3 linked regions of the Cystobacter fuscus DSM 2262 genome follow. The protein of the gene in region 3 interacts with the protein of the main gene of each other region in a pairwise test. Links are inferred from orthologs where the notes say so. Each region holds a gene or a part of one and is shown on either strand. Other genes may lie near its edges.

Region 1 (3,147 bases), on a different replicon or contig from region 3:
AGGGCAGGGAGCGGCCATGCAGCGCACGCCACTGTCCTTCACGATGTAGATGACGGGCTTGCTGTCGCTGGCGGCGGCGGTGCCACCCGAGACGTCCTCGCTCGGCGCGGTGGGGGGGGACGCGGGGGCAGGAGGAGGGGGCACCTCGGCGCCGGTGGCGGCGGGCGTGCCACCGGACTCGGCGGGTCGGTCCTCGACGGGGGGGCGGGTGTTGCTGGTGCACCCGGCGAGCAGGCCGAGCGCGAGGGGAAGGGCGAGCAACGACGAGCGTGAGGTCATGGCAGGGGGTCTCGCGAGAGGAGGAGGCGCAGTCTCATCCTCTCCCTGAACGGATGCCACCCCCATTTCGGTCTCAGAGGACCCGGCTGACGCGCAGGATGGTGGCGGTGCCCCCGGGGCCCGCGTGGGGGACGGTGCGCACGGTGGCTTCCACCTTGAGGCCGGGGCCCGTCTTGTGGGCGGACTTGAGGAGCGTGGAGCGCTGCTCGTCGCCCAGGCTCAGCGCGGACAGGTCGAGGTCGGTGACCTTGAGCCCGGCCTCGTCGGGCCGGTCCGCCCGGAGGGCGAGGTAGACGGGGCAGGGGGCGGTGATGCAGCGCACGCCACTGTCCTTCACGATGTAGACGACGGTCTCTTGGGCGGGCTCTTGGGTGGTCATGGGGGGGCGGGCAGTCTCGCCGTCCCACCGGGTGGATTCCAACCCAAAGTTCCAACCTGAAGGAGGAGGTGACGCGGGGGGTGGTGCCTTCCGGGCGCCCGCCGTGTCCTACATACCGGGCAGGCGGGAGTCCCTGGGGCTGGACGCCTTGATCGGATGCCGGACAAGTCGGCATGACTCCGGACGTCACGTTCGTTGACGACCCGAGAGGGCCGGGCTACACCCGAACCGAGGCGGCCTCCCGGGCCGCCACCTCTTACTCCCGCACCCTGGTTCTTCAAGGTCCCCCGAGATGGAATTCCGCATCGCCGCCGACGAGCTGAAGAAGGCCCTCTACCGCGCCCAGGGCATCGTGGAGCGCAAGACGACGATGCCCATCCTGGCCAACGTGTTGCTCACCGCGACCAAGACGGGGGTGACGGTCACGGCGTTCGATCTGGAGATCGGCATCGTCTCCGAACACGCCGCCGAGGTCGTCAAGCCGGGCGCGGTGACGCTGAGCGCCAAGTACGTGTTCGACATCGTGCAGAACCTGCCGGACGCGCACGTGACGCTCAAGAAGCTGGCGAACAACTACGTGGACATCACCAGTGGCCCCGCGCACTTCAAGCTCGTGGGCACCGCGCCCGAGGAGTACCCGAAGCTGCCGCGCGAGGAGAACGCGCCGCTGGTGCAGGTGACGGGCAACACGCTCCTGGAGATGATCAAGAAGACGCAGTTCGCCATCTCCACGGACGAGACGCGCTACATCCTCAACGGCGTGTATTTCGAGCCGCAGGCGGGTGGCAAGGTGCGCATGGTGGCCACGGATGGGCACCGCCTGTCGCTGGTGGAGCGCGAGCTGGCGGGGGACTTCAAGCTCAAGGGCGGCGTCATCATCCCGCGCAAGGGCCTCATGGAGCTCAAGCGCCTGCTCGACGAGGCGCCCGACGCCGAGTGCCACCTGGGGTTCGCGGAGAACTCGGCGCTCTTCAAGAAGACGGGCCTCACCATGGTGATGCGGCTCATCGACGGGCAGTTCCCCGAGTACCAGCGCGTCATCCCCAAGGAGGGGGACAAGGCGGTGCTGGTGCCCAAGACGCGCCTGCTCGAGGGCCTCAAGCGCATCGCGCTGCTCAGCGCGGACAAGAGCTACGCGGTGCGCATCGGGCTGACGGAGAACCAGCTGCTCATCACGGCGAACAACCCGGACCTGGGCGAGGCCAAGGACGCGCTGGACATCGCCTACCAGGGGGCCGCCATCACCATCGGCTTCAACGCGCGCTACCTCATCGACGTGCTCGGCGTGACGGACACGGACGAGGTGGCGTTCGAGCTGGGGGATGAGCACAGCCCGGGCGTGCTGCATGCGCCGGGGGACCGCAGCTTCACGGCCGTCGTGATGCCGATGCGCGTCTGAGTCCGCCGAGCCCCTCGCGTTTCATGATGGGTGTCGCTTCCCAGGACGTGCGCGTCGCTCCGCCCGCCGTGGTCCCCACCCCGCGCAACACCGGCCTGGACCGGGCGCGCGCGGTGGCGGTGATCGCCATGGTGATGGGGCACACGCTGGACGCGGTGTTGTCGGACACGGCCCGGCAGAGCACGGGCATGCTGGCCTACTGGTCGCTCCGGGCGATCACCGCGCCGCTGTTCCTCTTCGTGGCCGGGTGGGCCTTCGCGACGACGGTGCAGCGCACGGGTGCTCACGGTCTGCCGGTGTGGCGCCGCTATCTGCCGCGCGTGGGGCTCTTGTTGTTCTGGGGCTACGTGCTGCGCTGGCCGGGCTGGGCGCTCGAGGGGCTGCTCGCGGGCCGTGTGGAGATCTGGCGGCACTTCCTCGCCTTCGATGCGTTGCACGGCGTGGCGGGGGCGTTGCTGATCGGCTCGGGGGTGTTGTCGGTGGTGGCTGGGCGGGGGCCGCGCATGGGGGTGCTGGCGGGGCTCGCCCTGCTCTTTCCCTGGGTGAGCCCGTGGATGCGCCAGGTGGTGGCCGCGGGGCACTGGCCCCTGGCGCTGGAGCAGGCCCTGGTGGGCCGCACGTCCAACTTCCCGCTCTTCCCCTGGTCGGCCTACTTCTTCGTGGGCTGCGTGGCGGGGTTGGGGCTCGCGGGGGTGAAGCGCATCCCGCACTGGATGATTCTCCTGGGCGGGGGCACGGGGATGCTGGGCGTGGTGTCGCTGTGGGGCGCGAGCGCGGCCTCCCGGTGGGGCGGAGACGTCACGCTGGTGTGCTGGCGGGTGGGCCTGCTGGGCGTGGCGGCGGGATTGGCCATGCTGCTGCCCGCACGGCTGGATGGATGGCTCGGGCCCGTGGGGCGCGCGTCGCTCTGGGTGTACGTGGTGCACCTGCCGCTCGCCTATGGCTGGTCCACGTTCCCCGGTCTGGGCAGCCGGTTGGGCCACTCACAGACGGCTCCCGCCGCCCTGGGACTCGCTCTGCTTGTCCTGGCCACCTCCCTGGCGATCGCACTGCCCGCGAAGGCGCTGTATGGGCGCTGGCGCAAGCGCGC
Region 2 (3,141 bases), on a different replicon or contig from region 3:
GTGCCACAGCTCCCAGTAGGCCAGGCGGAACGCCACGCGCACATGGTCCAGCTTGCGGTGCATGTGCAGCTCCGGCCAGTACAGCAGCGGATCGTTCTGGTTGGAGACCGAGAGGTCTTCCCGGACGTCGGCGGTGGCGGCGGAGATTTCCTTGACGAAGTCGCCGAGGGTGCGCCCGAGCTGCGCGCTCATCACGGCCAGCTCGCGCAGCGTGGCCTTGAACAGGTCCTCCTTGGTCAGCTTCTCCCCCGCGTGGAGCGCATGGGCGATGGACGCGTTGAGGGTGGCGCACGCGAGCAGACAGTGCGGATCGAAGTGCGTGAGCATGCTGTCGGCGAACGAGGCCATGGCACGCGTCGGGGCGTCCTTGGAGTAGAACACGCCGAGGGGCGCGGTGCGCGCCAGGCTGCCGTTGAGCGCCCGCTTGCGCCCATCCTTCAGCCACAGGCGCTGCGCGGCGTTCGCCTTGGGCAGGGTCGACTCGGCCATCTCGGTCAACACCTCCCGGGTGTAGTCGTCCATGCCCACGGCGTGCGGGCGCCACTTCAGGTAGCGGCGCATCTGGGCTTCCGTGTCGTAGGTGCCGGATTCCCGCAGGCCCCCGGCCAGGCAGCAAGCCATCTGGCCGCTCTCGCCCACCTGTCCCGGCTTGAGGGAGAACGGGCCTCCCCCGCGCATGTTCCGGTGGACTCCGTCGGACAGGCGCGGGAAGGCCGGGGCGACCAGCCGCCGGCCCTTGAGCGTGGTGCCCAGTGCGTCCCCGACGGCGAGGCCCAGGAGCGCGCCCCGGCCTCGCAGGCGTGGGTAGATGTCGGGAGGGGGGGCGGTGGGGCGGCGCGGGGGCATGGCGGGAGAGGGGTGGGGGTGAAGTGTCCGCGAAGTGTAGCAGTCTGCTTGCGAGCCTGGGGGACGTCCTCTAGAACCCCGCGCCATGACTGAGATCGCTCAAATCGTGGCGCGTGAAGTACTCGATTCCCGCGGAAACCCCACCGTGGAGGCCGAGGTGTTGCTGGCGGGTGGGGCCAAGGGCCGTGCGGCGGTGCCCTCGGGCGCCTCCACCGGCGAGCACGAGGCGCTGGAGCTGCGCGACGGCGACAAGGGCCGCTACCTGGGCAAGGGCGTGCGCAAGGCCGTCGAGCACATCACCGAGAAGATCGCCCCCGAGCTGGTGGGCATGGACGCGGCGGATCAGTACGCCGTGGACCAGCAGATGATCGAGCTGGACGGCACGCCCACCAAGGGCAAGCTGGGCGCCAACGCCATCCTCGCGGTGTCCATGGCCACGGCGCGCGCCGCGGCGGATGCCCACGGTCTGCCCCTCTACCGCTACATCGGCGGCTCCCAGGCGCGCACCCTGCCGGTGCCCCTGATGAACATCCTCAACGGCGGCGCCCACGCCGACACCCGCGTGGACGTGCAGGAGTTCATGGTGGTGCCCGCGGGCGCTCCCTCCTTCTCCGAGGGCCTGCGCTGGGGCGCGGAGATCTTCCACGCGCTCAAGAAGATCCTCAAGGGCCGCAAGCTCAACACCGCCGTGGGCGACGAGGGCGGCTATGCCCCGGACCTGCCGGCCAACGAGGAGGCGCTCAAGCTCATCATGGAGGCCATCTCCGCCGCGGGCTTCAAGGCCGGTGAGCAGGTGTTCCTCGCCATGGACGTGGCGGCGAGCGAGTTCTTCGACAAGGGCTCCAAGAAGTACAAGCTCAAGGGCGAGGGCAAGGAGTTCGACGCCTCGGGCCTGCTCGACTACTACCAGCAGCTCGTGTCGCGCTACCCCATCGTCTCCATCGAGGACGGCATGGCCGAGGACGACTGGGACGGCTGGAAGAAGATCACCGACGTGCTCGGCGGGAAGATCCAGCTGGTGGGAGATGATCTCTTCGTCACCAACGTGGAGCGCCTGAGCCGCGGCATCGAGGCGGGCACCGCCAACTCCATCCTGGTGAAGGTCAACCAGATCGGCAGCCTCACGGAGACCTTCGACGCGGTGCGCATGGCCCACAAGGCCGGCTTCACCTCGGTGATGAGCCACCGCTCGGGCGAGACCGAGGACACCACCATCGCGGACCTGGCCGTCGCGCTCGATTGTGGACAGATCAAGACGGGCTCGGCCTCGCGCTCGGACCGTATCGCCAAGTACAACCAGCTCCTGCGCATCGAGCAGGAACTGGGCGCGGGCGCCCGGTACGCGGGCATGAAGTCCATCAAGGGTCTGAAGGCCAAGTAGGCCCAGGTCGACAACCTTGAAGAAAGGCGGAGAAGTGGCCGGCACGCAGCAACCCCGCATCCTGGTGTGTAACGATGACGGCTACTTCTCCGAGGGGCTCAGGGCCCTGGTGGACGCGGTCAGTCCCCTGGGCGAGGTGTGGGTGGTGGCGCCCGACCGCGAGCAGAGCGCGGCCTCGCACGCCATCTCCCTCTGGCGTCCCCTGCGCCTCACGGAGATCCGCGAGCGCTGGTTCTCCGTGGATGGCACCCCCGCGGACAGCGCTTATCTGGCGATCCATCACCTCCTGAAGGATGATCGCCCGAAGATCATGGTGTCCGGCATCAACCACGGGGCCAACCTGGCCGACGACGTCAACTACTCGGGAACGGTGGCGGCCGCCCGCGAGGCGGCGCTGCTGGGCATTCCCTCCATCGCCTTCAGCCTGGTGTCGCGCGCCCCGTTCGATTTCACGCACGCGGCGCGCTTCGCCCGCTCGCTGGTGGCCGCCGCGCTCGCCCAGCCCCAGCTGCCCCCCCGGATGCTCTTGAGCGTCAACGTGCCCTCGGGCGAGCCCCGGGGCTACGCCATCACCCGCCTCGGCCGGCACTCGTACGGCTATGACGTGGTGGAGAAGGAAGACCCGCGCGGCCGCAAGTACTACTGGATCGGCGGCAGCACCTACGCGCACGAGGACCTGCCCGGCAGCGACTGCAACGCCGTGCACGACGAGCGCCTCATCTCCGTCACACCTCTCAACTTCGAGCTCACCGACACCCCCATGCTGAAGGACCTCTCGGGCTGGACCCTCGAGGGCTTCCCGGGCGCGGGCAGGGGAGGGGATTGAGGTTGCGGGGCGCGGCGGCCAGTCCGGCACTGCTCGCGCTGTTCGCGCTCCTGACGGCCTCTGGCTGCGCCGTGGTGCCCTCGTCCGT
Region 3 (2,919 bases):
GCACCGCGTCCTGGTTGCCGAAGCGCGCGCGCTCGGGGAAGAAGACGTCGGCGAAGGAGCGGAAGTCCATCGCCCCGCCCGTGAAGGTGGCGCGGTGCGCGCCGCCCTCGGCCACCGCGTGACGCAGGCGGCTCTTGAGCGCCTCACGGCTGGCCACGCCCACGGGATTGGTGACCTCGTCGGGCTGCAGCGCGAACAGCTCCTCGGTCAGTACCTCCACTTCGGTATCGCTCACGGATGAGTACCCCCGCTGACTTGGGCCGGGCATCAAGGCCGCGGCGCGGGGGCACTCAGCACCCCTCATGCCACGCGACCCGAGGCGGGGCTTCCGAGGGAGACGCCCTCGGCGAGCGTGGGGGCGGTGCTCCGGCCAGCGTCACGGCGCGACGCATGCGCGTTCCACCCGGACGCGGGCATACGGGGAAGCCGCCGAGCGTCTCGGCGCGCCTGGGTGGACTGGCTCGCCTGCTCAGGCGTCAGCAGTGAGCGAGTTCGCCCCAAGCAGGCGAAGAAGGATCTGCTGGTTGGCCGGAGGGCTCCGGGAAAAAAACAAAAGCCCTGGAGTTTCAACGGAGGTCCGCGAAACTCCAGGGCTTTTAATGGTCGGGGAGACAGGATTCGAACCTGCGACCCCTTGGTCCCGAACCAAGTGCTCTACCAGGCTGAGCCACTCCCCGTTACCGGTACGACCTCCGCCGGGACTGCTCTCGGGCCGACGAAGTGGGCGGGGATGTACCCGACCCACCCGGCTGAGTCAACGCCCAACGCACTGCTTTCCATTCCCTCGTGCACTCCTGGAGTCCCCAACGACCCATAGGTCATGAAACACCCATGGCTCCACCCTCCAACCCCCTCATCTTGCAGGAAATCCGCGCCGGAACGCCGCTTGCTTCGAGCATCCACCGAACCGCGCCATCCACCAGGGTACCATGCCTTCTCCGGTTGTCCTCATTTCCGACGACGAGCCGCTCGTCGTGTCCGCGCTCGCCCGGGAGGCCCGTCGCTCTGGCCTCACGTCCGTGGCGGACACCACCTCCCGGCACGTGATGGAGCTGGCCCGGCGGCACCGCCCCGCGGTCATCATCCTGGACATCCACCAGCACGAGGATGGAAGGGACCTGCTCGCCCAGCTCAAGCAGGACCCCCAGACACGGGACTGCAAGGTCATCATCCTCAGTGGCGTGGAGGACCAGTTCACCCGCCATGTGTGCTTCGAGCTGGGCGCGGACGCCTACGAGGTGAAGCCCTTCGATCACACCTTCATGACCCGGGTGGCGAGGATGGCGGGCCTCAAGAGCGTCTCGCCCGGGGACCTGTGCTCAGGAGCGTAGGGAGTGGATGGCGGCGGCGTAGTCCTTCGCGCCGAACACGTACGAGCCCGCCACCAGCACGTCCGCCCCGGCCGCCACCACCAGGCGCGCCGTCTCGGAGTTGATGCCCCCATCCACCTGGATGTGCGTGGTCAGCCCGCGCGCCTCGAGCATCGCGCGCAACCGGCGCACCTTGTCCACCGTATGGGGAATGAAGCCCTGGCCTCCGAAGCCCGGGTTCACGCTCATCAGCAGCACCATGTCCACCTCGCCCAGCACCTCCTCCACCGCCGACAGCGGCGTGGCCGGGTTGAGCACCACCGCCGGCCGGGCCCCCGCGTGGCGGATCTGCTGCAACACCCGGTGCAGGTGCGTGCACGCCTCCACGTGCACCGTGAGGATGTCCGCCCCCGCCTTGGCGAACGCCTCGACGTACTTCTCCGGCTCGACGATCATCAGGTGCACGTCGAGCGGCCGGGTCGCCACCTTCTTGATCGCCTGCACGATGACCGGCCCCAGGGTGATGTTGGGCACGAAGCGCCCGTCCATCACGTCCACGTGGATCCAGTCCGCGCCCGCGGCTTCCACCGCGCGGACCTCCTCCGCCAGGCGGCCAAAATCCGAGGACAGCAGCGAGGGCGACACGAGCACACGGCGGGTCATGGGCGCTACTTAGCCACTTCCCCACCTGATGGGTACTGGCTCGGTTGGAGAGCGAACAGACGAAGAAGGGGTTTCACTCGGAGGGGAAGCATCCGGCCCGGGAGGAAGCAGTGGCTCCCGAGGCCGTGGTAAGAAGCACCGTTACAGTCCGCGCGCCGTTTCCTCTCCGGAGCCTTCCCTGGTGCTTCCACAGACCCAGCCATCCGAGCCCGTCGATCTCAACCGGCGCCTCAAGAAGCTCACGTCCATCCTGGACGTCACCAAGGCGATGAGCGCCGAGAGGGATCTGGATCTGCTGCTGCCCCTCATCCTCTACGAGGCCAGCAAGGTGGTGGAGGCGGATCGCTGCTCGCTCTTCGTGCTGGACCGCGAGCGCAACCAGCTCTGGAGCAAGGTGGCCCAGGGCTCCAAGAGTGAAATCCGCCTCCCCATGGGCAGCGGCATCGCCGGGCGGGTGGCGGAGACGGGCGAGGTCATCAACCTGCCGGACGCCTACGCCGACGAGCGCTTCAACCGCACCTTCGACAGCATCAGCGGCTACCGCACCCAGAGCGTGCTGTGCGTGCCCATGCGCGACGCCAACGGCGAGGTCACCGGCGTCATCCAGGCCCTCAACAAGCTGAGCGGCGGCGCCTTCGACTCCGAGGACGAGGAGCTGCTGCTCGCGCTCGGCGCCCAGGCGGCCGGCGCCATCGAGAACGCCCTGCTCCACGAGGAGATCAACAGCCTCTTCGAGGGCTTCGTCTCCGCCTCCGTGGTGGCCATCGAGTCGAGGGATCCCACCACCGCGGGCCACTCGGGCCGCGTGGCCAACCTCACCGTCTCCCTGGCGCGCGCGCTCGAGCACGTGCACACCGGGCCCTACGCCCACACGCGCTTCAGCGCCACCGAGCTGCAGGAGGTGCGCTACGCCTCGCTCCTGCACGACTTCGGCAAGGTGGGTGTG

The links.
Region 1: the proteins of rpe (region 3) and dnaN interact in binary tests that used the Escherichia coli proteins (3 or more experiments, as listed by UniProt). The link is inferred for Cystobacter fuscus DSM 2262 from one-to-one orthologs.
Region 2: the proteins of rpe (region 3) and eno interact in binary tests that used the Escherichia coli proteins (3 or more experiments, as listed by UniProt). The link is inferred for Cystobacter fuscus DSM 2262 from one-to-one orthologs.

The regions. Positions count from the first base shown.
Region 1 is NZ_ANAH02000004.1:714,654-717,800, forward strand. What follows is about bases 6-3,003. They hold dnaN (DNA polymerase III subunit beta), read left to right. Parts: upstream 6-950; coding sequence 951-2,057; downstream 2,058-3,003. Other genes in these bases: D187_RS07560 (DUF6748 domain-containing protein), read right to left, coding at 6-279; D187_RS07565 (DUF6748 domain-containing protein), read right to left, coding at 353-658; D187_RS07575 (heparan-alpha-glucosaminide N-acetyltransferase domain-containing protein), read left to right, coding at 2,081-3,003. Outside these bases: more of D187_RS07560, read right to left, coding at 1-5; more of D187_RS07575, read left to right, coding at 3,004-3,147. UniProt on the Escherichia coli protein: Confers DNA tethering and processivity to DNA polymerases and other proteins. Acts as a clamp, forming a ring around DNA (a reaction catalyzed by the clamp-loading complex) which diffuses in an ATP-independent manner freely and bidirectionally along dsDNA.
Region 2 is NZ_ANAH02000064.1:276,866-280,006, forward strand. What follows is about bases 88-3,079. They hold eno (phosphopyruvate hydratase), read left to right. Parts: upstream 88-931; coding sequence 932-2,227; downstream 2,228-3,079. Other genes in these bases: D187_RS38425 (ADP-ribosylglycohydrolase family protein), read right to left, coding at 88-846; surE (5'/3'-nucleotidase SurE), read left to right, coding at 2,244-3,053; D187_RS38440 (peptidoglycan DD-metalloendopeptidase family protein), read left to right, coding at 3,056-3,079. In the rest of the region: more of D187_RS38425, read right to left, coding at 1-87; more of D187_RS38440, read left to right, coding at 3,080-3,141. UniProt on the Escherichia coli protein: Catalyzes the reversible conversion of 2-phosphoglycerate (2-PG) into phosphoenolpyruvate (PEP). It is essential for the degradation of carbohydrates via glycolysis.
Region 3 is NZ_ANAH02000001.1:915,490-918,408, forward strand. The notes cover bases 147-2,916. They hold rpe (ribulose-phosphate 3-epimerase), read right to left. Parts: upstream 1,974-2,916; coding sequence 1,320-1,973; downstream 147-1,319. Other genes in these bases: D187_RS03560 (Hint domain-containing protein), read right to left, coding at 147-235; D187_RS03570 (response regulator), read left to right, coding at 930-1,331; D187_RS03580 (GAF and HD-GYP domain-containing protein), read left to right, coding at 2,155-2,916. Also shown: more of D187_RS03560, read right to left, coding at 1-146; more of D187_RS03580, read left to right, coding at 2,917-2,919. UniProt on the Escherichia coli protein: Catalyzes the reversible epimerization of D-ribulose 5-phosphate to D-xylulose 5-phosphate.